DNA from 3 places in the Achromobacter sp. FW305-C-28 genome. Region 1 is predicted to be linked to each of the others. Evidence: predicted binding sites of a transcription regulator. Region 1 holds the regulator's gene; each other region holds the start of a gene.
What was found. The regulator HrcA, encoded in region 1, represses chaperone genes, less so after heat shock. The targets are predictions, from matches to a motif close to TTAGCACTCNNNNNNNNNGAGTGCTAA.
Positions count from the first base shown of each region.

Region 1 (3,279 bases):
CTTTCCTTCAGGGCGCGGTCGACCCGGGGATCGTCGTCGGGTTCGGGGTTGATGGCGATCGGGTCGCTGGCCGGAAAAGTCTCGGCCAGCGCTTCGTCCAGCTCGTGTTCGACCTGATCTTCATCGACTGGGGTGCTGACGCGCCCCTTTTTCACAATCTTGCCCGTCTTGGGATCATGGTGCATGCGCCCTCTCCTTCAAGTCCGTGGATGCGTGGGCCACCCCTGCAAGTGCCGTTCCACCAGGCTGGCCAACCCTGCGATCCAGGCCGGATCGTCGTTGATCGCCGGAATGTAACGGAACTGCTTGCCGCCGGCCCCGATAAAGGCGTCGCGGCATTCCAGGCTGATCTCTTCCAGGGTTTCCAGACAGTCTGCCACAAATCCCGGACACACCACATCCACCTCGGTCACGCCCGACGCGGCCAGCGCCTTGAGCGTGGGTTCGGTATAGGGTTCGAGCCAGCGGGCGGTGCCGAAGCGGCTCTGGAAGGTCACTTCAATCTGCTCGCGCGGCAGCGACAGGCGCTGCGACAGCAGCCGGGCGGTTTCCATGCAGTCGCGGTAATAGGGGTCGCCCAGCTCGATGGAATAGCGCGGCAGGCCATGAAAGCTCATGACCAGCTTCTGCGGCCGGCCATGTTCGGCCCAATAGGCCTCGATGCGGGCGGCCAGGGAATCCAGGTAGGCAGGTTCTTCGTGGAAGCGCTTGATGAATCGCAGTTCCGGCTGGTCGCGCAGGCGCCCGGCATGGCGCGTAACGGCATCGACCACGGTGGCCGTGGTGCTGGCGGCGTATTGAGGGTAGAGCGGCACGGTCAGGATGCGTTCGCAGCCTTTTGCCCGCAGGCGCGATATCGCGTCGGGAATCGACGGATTGCCATAGCGCATGCCCAGTTCCACCACCGCGTCGACGCCAGCCGCCGTCAGGGCCGCCTGCACGCCTTCGGCCTGGCGACGGCTGTAGACCATCAGGGGCGAACCTTCCTTGAGCCAGACGCCGGCGTAGCGCGGCTCGAGCTTCTTGGGCCGCATGGTCAGCACCAGCCCGTGCAGGATCGGCTTCCAGAGGTAGCGCGGGATCTCGATCACACGCGGGTCCGACAGGAACTCGCCCAGGTACTTGCGGATGTCTTTCTTGCTGGGGGTGTCCGGCGTGCCCAGGTTCACCAGCAGCACGCCGACCTTGCCCGGGCCCCGCGGCGGCGGGTCCTCGTTGAAAGGATCGTCCTGCTCGGTTTCGGGCAGGTAGCGTTCAGGCCAGAGATACTTGAACAGGCGAAGAAACACAAAAACTCCCCTTCCTCCGCAAGGAGGATGTCGGTTCGAATGGAACTACTGGTTGTGGCTGAGGGCGTTGGACAAGAGACGCGCCGTGATGTCCACGATGGGAATGACGCGTTCGTAGGCCATGCGGGTGGGGCCGATCACGCCGAGCGTGCCGACCACCTTGCCGTCCACGCCGTAGGGCGCGGTGATGACCGAGACTTCTTCCATCGGCACCAGTTGGGAATCGCCGCCGATGTAGATCTGCACACCCTGCGCCCGGCTGGACACGTCCAGCAGTTGCAGCAGGTCGGTTTTCTTTTCGAACAGCGAGAACATCTTGCGCAGGCGGTCCATGTCGGACGCGATGTCGGTCACGTCCAGGAGCTTGCGTTCGCCGGAAATGACCACGGCGTCGCCGTCTTCGGCGGCCTCGGCGCTGGCCTCGACCGCAGCCTGCATCAGGCGCGAGATGTCTTCGCGCAGTTGCGCCAGTTCGGTGGACAGGGTGCGGCGCACCGCGTCGAACGACTTGCCGGCGAAATGGATGTTGAAGAAATTGCCGGCTTCCAGCAATTCGGCTTCGACGTAGTCGCGCTGCACGAACAGGATGCGGTTCTGGACGTCGCCATCGGGGGTGACGATGATCAGCAAGACGCGCTTGTCGGACAGGCGGATGAATTCGATCTGGCGAAACACCTGGGCCCGCTTGGGCGTGAGCACAACGCCAGCGAACTGCGTCAGGTTCGACAGCAACGCCGCCGCGGCATTGACTGCGCGGGTGGGTTCGGCCGCCGACAGCATCTCGCCCATGTTGTGGGGCTGAATCTGATAGGACTGCACCGCCAGCAGGGAATCGACGAACATGCGGTATCCGCGCGGCGTGGGGACGCGCCCCGCCGACGTATGCGGACTGTGGATCAGTCCCAGCTCTTCCAGATCCGCCATGACATTGCGGATGGTGGCGGGCGACAGATCGAAAACTTTCGAAAGCGTCCGCGAACCGACTGGTTGCCCATCGGCGATGTAGCGTTCGATCAACGCCTTCAGTAATGCGCGTGCGCGGTCATCCATAGCGTGTATTTTAGGGAATCTTTTCCAATTAAGGCGATTTTTGTCCCGCCAACCGATATGCGGCCCCATATAATCGGCTAAGCGGCCGCTTATCGGGCCGATTTCGCCTTCGCTGTTTGGCTTTTCAGATTCGCCTTGCCACCATGCACTTTCCTACCGTCGCGCTGATCGGCAGATACCAGGACACCGGCCTGGACGCCCCGCTAAGAGCGCTTGCGCACGCGCTGACGCAAGCGGGCAGGCAGGTGCTGGTCGATGCCGACACCGCCCGCAACACCGGCCTGACCGAATACCCGGTCGCCACGCTCGAACAGATCGGCCAGAGCGCATCGCTCGCGGTCGTGATGGGCGGCGACGGCACCGTGCTGGGCGCCGCGCGCCACCTGGCGCCCTACGGCGTGCCGCTGGTGGGCATCAACCATGGCCGCCTGGGCTTCATCACCGACATCCCGCTGCAAGATGCACACGGCGCGCTGGCGCGCGTGCTGGAAGGCAGCTACCAGATCGAAGCCCGCATGCTGCTCGAAGGCAGCGTCTGGCGGGGCAACCAGAAAATGTATTCCGCCACGGCCCTGAACGACGTGGTGCTGAACCGCGCCGGGCGCGGCGGCATGATCGAAGTTCGCGTCGAACTCGACGGCGCCTTCATGTACACGCAGCGCGCCGACGGCCTGATCATCGCCACGCCCACCGGCTCGACCGCCTACGCGCTGTCGGCCAACGGCCCCATTCTGCACCCCGGCATGAACGCCATGGTGCTGGTGCCGGTGGCGCCCCAGACCTTGTCCAACCGCCCCATCGTCATCCCCGACAGCGGCGTGCTGAACATGACGCTGACGGCCATGGGCCGCGTCGAAGTCGGTGCCAGCGTGCATTTCGACATGCAGACCTGGTCCGACCTGCAACCCGGCGACCGCATCGTCGTGCAGCGCGCGCCCTA
Region 1 is NZ_JBYSYL010000001.1:166,367-169,645, reverse strand. It holds gene AC3WMR_RS00810 (hypothetical protein) at 1-185, opposite strand, end outside; gene hemH (ferrochelatase) at 198-1,289, opposite strand; gene hrcA (heat-inducible transcriptional repressor HrcA) at 1,335-2,339, opposite strand; gene AC3WMR_RS00795 (NAD kinase) at 2,483-3,279, shown strand, end outside.

Region 2 (3,279 bases), on a different contig from region 1:
CCATCTTCCCGACAGCCAGCTGGACTTGCTGGAAGCCGCGCTGGCCGAGGCGCCCGGCCGGCACACGCTATTGGCCATGCACCACAACCCGATGCAGATCGACAGCCACTGGCACGACTCGATGATGATCGACAACCCGCAGGCGCTGTTCAAGCTGCTGACGCGCTGGCCGCAGGTGCGCGTGCTGCTGTGGGGCCACGTGCACCACGAATTCGATCGCCGCCGGCACAACCTGCGCATGCTGGCCACCCCGTCCACCTGCTTTCAGTTCAGCATTCGAGACGGCAAGCACGTGGTGGACAACCTGGCGCCGGGCTATCGCTGGATCAAGCTCTACCAAGATGGCTCGATGGCCACCGGCGTGCGCCGCGTGCAGGATGCGCTGTGGCACACGGCGCAGGCCGAGCCGGGCAGCGCGCAGGCGGCATAGACGCTTCGGACTTGTCGTCCGCCATCCAAAGACCATTCCCCATCACGCGGTACCCCTTGCGCGACATCGCGTCACGCGATGCATTTCGCGCGCGCAATAAAAAACGGGGCACCATATGCGTGGTGCCCCGCAAGCATCCGTCTCATAGGGGAGGGGAAAGAGGAGAAGCCGAGACGGATGACAAGACTGCCAACCAAAGTTTGCGGTCTACGTGGAGTTAGGCGGTGCGCACCTCATTAAGTTTCTGGAATCGCGCATTATTTCGCGATGAATTTGTATCAATTTATTGACGTCTCTCATCGCACTGCCGCTATGGGCAACGTCGTACACGCGCGGGCGGCGCCGGCAAAAGAAAAGGGCTGCCCAAGGCAGCCCTTTGCGTGGCGCGAATGCAGGATCAGGCGGCGAGGTTGCCGCGCATTTTCTTCAGTGCGGCCGCTTCGATCTGGCGGATGCGTTCGGCGGACACGCCGAATTCCTGCGCCAGCTCGTGCAGCGTGGCGCCACCGTCGTCTTGCAGCCAGCGGGCTTCGACGATGCGGCGCGAGCGCGGGTCCAGGGCTTCGAGGGCGCCGGACAGGCCCGAGCTTTGCAGCTGGTCGCGCGCGGCGCGTTCCAGCACGCGGGTCGGTTCCTGGCGGCCTTCGTCGGACAGGTACGCGATGGGCGCGTAGCTGTCGTCATCGTCGTCCTGGTTTTCAAGCGACATGTCGCGGCCGGACAGGCGCACTTCCATTTCGCTGACGTCTTCGCGGCGCACATTGAGTTCGCGCGCGATGTGATCGACCTGTTCGGGGTCGAGCGTCTGGCCGTCGGGGCGCATGCTGCGCAGGTTGAAGAACAGCTTGCGCTGGGCCTTGGTGGTCGCCACCTTGACCAGACGCCAGTTGCGAATGATGTATTCGTGGATTTCGGCCTTGATCCAGTGCACGGCGAACGACACCAGGCGCACGCCGCGCTCGGGGTCGAAGCGCTTCACGGCCTTCATCAGGCCGACGTTGCCTTCCTGGATCAGGTCGGCGTGGGGCAACCCATAGCCCAGGTACTGGCGAGCCACCGACACCACCAGGCGCAGGTGCGACAGCACGAGTTCGCGCGCGGCGCCCAGGTCTTCCTGGTCGCGCAGGCGACGGCCCAGTTCGGTCTCGCGCTCGGCGGACAGGACCGGCAGGCGATTGACTGCGGAAATGTACGCGTCGATCGTGCCGAGTGCGCCCGGATTGGCAATGGCCAACGCCAGGGCGTTGCCGGAAGCGGCCAACGAGGTACTGGGTTGTTTCATAGCGGCGGTCTCCGGAAAGCGAAGGGGTAAAGACATGGATTCGATGTTAGCACTCTAGTAAAGGGAGTGCTAATTCGACTATTGCGGCGCGTCAAAGTTTCCTTCGCTAAGTGCGTCCCTATTTATTTTGCCCTGCGGAAGCAAAGCCGCCCGCCCGCCGGGCCGCCCCAAGGGCGGGCAGCCCCCACGGGAGGCAGCAAGCGCGCGAAGCGCGTGCAGCGTGGGGGCTCCACCCCCGGGGTTCACGCCCCTACCAACCCAGGCGCTTCAAACCCTCGGCGGTGGACTCGCCGTCCGGGCGGACGAACAGGGCGCCTCGGGGGTCCAGGAAGACCTGGTACTTCGCGCCGTCGAAAAGCGGCATGTAGGCCGCACTGCCGAATTGGACATCGACGAAGGGGAACCAGTTCGGGAAACTTTGCTTGAGTTGGCCCAGATCCGGCGCGGGCCAGTCGTCCAGGGCGTGCACCGAGCGCGTGGCCGAGGCTTCGCGCGCCGTGTCGCTGTAGCGACCGGACAGGCGTTCAAGGCGATACAGCGGCGGCACGCCGGCCATCAGGGCCGGCAGGCGCCAGCGCACGACGCGCGCGTCGATCTGCCACTGGTCGCCGTACAACACATATTGCCGGGCGCCCACGCCCGGCGCGGTGGCGCTGACCTGGAACTGGCCGTCGGCCTGTTGGTGTGCCTCGATCCGGGCAACCGGCTGGTCAGTGGTCAGCCTGAAGAACTGCACCAGCGACAAGGCCAGCAAGCCGGACACGCCGCCCAACAGCAACAGCATCAGGCCGAACAGGCGCCGCACCGGGCGGAACTGGAAGGTACGACGGCCGCGCTCGTCGCGCGGGCCGCCCTTGCCCAGCAGCATCGCGATGCCCGGCAGGAACAGGACGATCGCGGCCAGCAGGATCCAGACGAAGGGAGCGATTCCGTTGATCAAATCAGGCGGTCCTTAACGAGAACGCCGGGGCAGGCAGTGGCGCACCGGGCGCCGGCAGCCTGCCGCGGCAGGCTGCCCAGTATAGAAGCGGGGCCTCAGACGGCCGGTTTTCCAAGCCGTTCGACGTGAAACCGGATGTGATCTTCGATGAACGTCGAGATGAAGTAGTAGCCGTGGTCGTAGCCGTCCTGGCGACGCAGCGTCAGTGGCTGGTCGGCAGCGGCGCAGGCGGCCTCGAATACCTCGGGATACAACTGTTCGGCCAGGAACTGGTCGGCGGCGCCCTGGTCGACCAGGATGCCGCCGGGGAAGGGCTGGCGCAGGCCAGCCATCAAGCGGGAAGCGTCGTAGGCCGCCCAGTCATCCGGGTTGTCGCCCAGGTAGGCGCCGAACGCCTTCTTGCCCCAGGGGCACTGGCTGGGCGCGGCGATGGGCGCAAAGGCCGACACCGAACGGTACTGGCCCGGGTTGCGCAGTGCCAGCACCAGGGCGCCATGGCCGCCCATCGAGTGGCCGAAAAGGCCGACTCGCGCAGCGTCGCCGGGCAGGGCGCGGGTGATGATGCCGTGCAGTTCCCGGGTGACGTAACTGTCCATGCGGTAGTGGCCGCGCCAGAGCGCAGTGGTC
Region 2 is NZ_JBYSYL010000009.1:295,728-299,006, reverse strand. It holds gene cpdA (3',5'-cyclic-AMP phosphodiesterase) at 1-430, shown strand, start outside; gene rpoH (RNA polymerase sigma factor RpoH) at 828-1,748, opposite strand; gene AC3WMR_RS22210 (hypothetical protein) at 1,963-2,652, opposite strand; gene fghA (S-formylglutathione hydrolase) at 2,748-3,279, opposite strand, start outside.
Region 2: rpoH (RNA polymerase sigma factor RpoH) is a predicted target of HrcA. The motif match lies at 1,759-1,785, and genes of this name have one in related genera.

Region 3 (3,279 bases), on a different contig from region 1:
GACGTCGTGGTGTCGGGTACGGCGCAGGACTAGCGTGCGCTCCAAGGGGCGCAAGCCGGGCTGTAACTTCGCCAACATCGATGGAGAACCAGGCATGAGCGACAAGAACCACTGGGACAATATCTACCGCACCAAATCCCCGAATGCGGTGAGTTGGTACGCCGCTCATCTGGACACGTCGTTGCACATGATCCAGCAAGTGGCTTCGGCGCCAGAGTCCGCCATTATCGATGTGGGCGGCGGTGAGGCCACATTGGCGGATGACTTACTGGCTCTCGGTTACGAGCACTTGACTGTGCTGGATATCTCCGAGCACGCCGTTGAAGCGATGCGAGCACGGTTAGGACCAAGGTCAATGAGCGTGGAATGGATGGTTGCAGATTTGACCGTTGCCTCTCTGCCCAAGTCTCGCTATGACGTTTGGCACGATCGTGCGGTATTCCATTTCTTGACTGACAGAGCGGATCGTGAAGCATACGTGACGCGAGCGATACAGTCATTGAAGGCTGATGGCTATGCCATCGTCGCTACATTTGGCCCTTCAGGTCCTCTCAAATGTAGCGGATTCGATACCAGGCAATACGATGCCGAGAGCCTCCATGCAGAGTTTGAATCGGGCTTCGATCTGCTTGACAGTCGACTTGAATCCCATCTGACACCGTTCGGGACCAGCCAAGAGTTCATTTACTGTCTATTTAAACGGAAGTGATCCTTGATCTGCCAGGCGGTCGGCATAGCCCTCCAACACAAGGTCAAAAAGATCTCGTCTTCGCGAGTCTCGCCTGACCGGCCTTAGAGTAAAAAAACCCAGTTCAACCAGTGACCGCAACGGGTCGGAAGCGGCCCGTCGTCCAATAGCAGACCAGGTAGAGAACGACCGTGGTTTGACAGCCGTCTTTGGCGTACACGGCCAAAGCAGGTCCTGGCGGGCGTCGTTTGACGCGTCGCAGTGCTAGCCGCAGGCAAAGGCACCATACCGGGAGAACGGCGGATCGCCCTACTGTGACACAGGAAATCGGACCTCCAGGGCGAAATCGGGCTGGAGGCCGCGCCAGCGCTTGTATATCGAAAATTCTCGATTCCCAAACTGGATGACGTAAATCCCAAGTTGGATGAATTTCGACATCGACAACGGGGGACGCTCTGCGCAGTTACATTCTTCAGACCCACCTGCTGCCCCCCCAAGATGTAACAGCCCACCCTCGCCCCCTTGAACCCCACCACATCATCCCTATAATTAGCACTCGACTCCGGTGAGTGCTAACAGTCTCCCGGGCCAACCCGATCATTCACTTTCTTCTTAAGTAACAGGAGTTCCTCATGGCCTTGCGTCCCCTGGGCGATCGCGTGATCGTCAAACGCCTCGAAAACGAGCGCAAGACTGCGTCGGGCATCGTCATCCCCGACAGCGCCGCTGAAAAGCCCGACCAGGGTGAAGTCGTGGCCGTCGGCCCCGGCAAGAAGACCGAAGACGGCAAGATTCTGCCGGTCGACCTGAAGGCTGGCGACAAGGTTCTGTTCGGCAAGTACGCCGGCCAGTCCGTGAAGGTTGACGGCGAAGAGCTGCTCGTCATCCGCGAGGACGAAATCCTCGCCGTGGTCCAGTAAACCCTGCCTCAAACGAATTTTCGAAGGAAGCTAACAAATGGCTGCCAAGCAAGTATTGTTCGGTGACGACGCCCGTGTGCGTATCGTCCGCGGCGTGAATGTCCTCGCCAACGCTGTCAAGACCACCCTGGGCCCCAAGGGTCGCAACGTCGTGCTGGAGCGCTCGTTCGGCGCCCCGACCGTGACCAAGGACGGCGTGTCCGTCGCCAAGGAAATCGAACTGAAGGACAAGTTCGAGAACATCGGCGCCCAACTGGTCAAGGACGTTGCCTCCAAGACCTCCGACAACGCCGGTGACGGCACCACCACCGCCACCGTGCTGGCCCAGGCCATCGTTCAGGAAGGCCTGAAGTACGTTGCCGCCGGTTTCAACCCGATCGACCTGAAGCGCGGCATCGACAAGGCTGTCGCCGCCGCCGTCGCCGAACTGAAGAAGCAATCCAAGCCGGTCACGACCAGCAAGGAAATCGCTCAAGTCGGCTCGATCTCGGCCAACAGCGATTCGTCCATCGGCCAGATCATCGCTGACGCGATGGACAAGGTCGGCAAGGAAGGCGTCATCACCGTCGAAGACGGCAAGTCGCTGGAAAACGAGCTGGACGTCGTCGAAGGCATGCAATTCGACCGCGGCTACCTGTCGCCCTACTTCATCAACAGCCCGGAAAAGCAAGTTGCCGTGCTGGAAGACCCGTTTGTCCTGATCTTCGACAAGAAGATCAGCAACATCCGTGACCTGCTGCCCGTGCTGGAACAAGTCGCCAAGTCGAGCCGTCCGCTGCTGATCATCGCCGAAGACGTCGAAGGCGAAGCGCTGGCCACCCTGGTGGTGAACAACATCCGTGGCATCCTGAAGACCACCGCCGTCAAGGCCCCGGGCTTCGGCGACCGCCGCAAGGCCATGCTGGAAGACATCGCCATCCTGACGGGCGGCACGGTGATCTCCGAAGAAACCGGCATGTCGCTGGAAAAGGCCGGCCTGGCTGAACTGGGCCAAGCCAAGCGCATCGAAGTGGGCAAGGAAAACACCACGATCATCGACGGCGCTGGCGACAGCAAGTCGATCGAGGCTCGCGTCAAGCAAGTCCGTATCCAGATCGAAGAAGCCACGTCCGACTACGACCGTGAAAAGCTGCAAGAGCGCGTGGCCAAGCTGGCCGGCGGCGTTGCCGTGATTCGCGTTGGCGCTGCCACCGAAGTCGAAATGAAGGAAAAGAAGGCCCGCGTCGAAGATGCCCTGCACGCTACCCGCGCTGCTGTGGAAGAAGGCGTCGTGGCTGGTGGCGGCGTGGCTCTGCTGCGTGCCAAGCAAGCTATCGCTGACCTGAAGGGCGACACGCCTGACCAGAACGCCGGTATCAAGCTGATCCTGCGCGCTGTGGAAGAGCCCCTGCGCACCATCGTCACGAACGCCGGCGAAGAAGCCAGCGTCGTGGTCAGCAACGTGCTGAACGGCAAGGGCAACTACGGCTACAACGCCGCGACCGGCGAGTACACCGACCTGGTCGAGCAAGGCGTGCTGGATCCCACCAAGGTGACCCGCACCGCCCTGCAAAACGCTGCCTCCGTCGCCAGCCTGCTGCTGACGGCCGAAGCCGCCGTGGTCGAACTGGCCGAAGACAAGCCCGCTGCCCCGGCCATGCCGGGTGGCATGGGCGGCATGGGCGGCATGGA
Region 3 is NZ_JBYSYL010000005.1:59,995-63,273, reverse strand. It holds gene AC3WMR_RS14555 (prolyl-tRNA synthetase associated domain-containing protein) at 1-33, shown strand, start outside; gene AC3WMR_RS14550 (class I SAM-dependent methyltransferase) at 95-709, shown strand; gene groES (co-chaperone GroES) at 1,321-1,608, shown strand; gene groL (chaperonin GroEL) at 1,646-3,279, shown strand, end outside.
Region 3: groES (co-chaperone GroES) is a predicted target of HrcA. The motif match lies at 1,238-1,264, and genes of this name have one in related genera.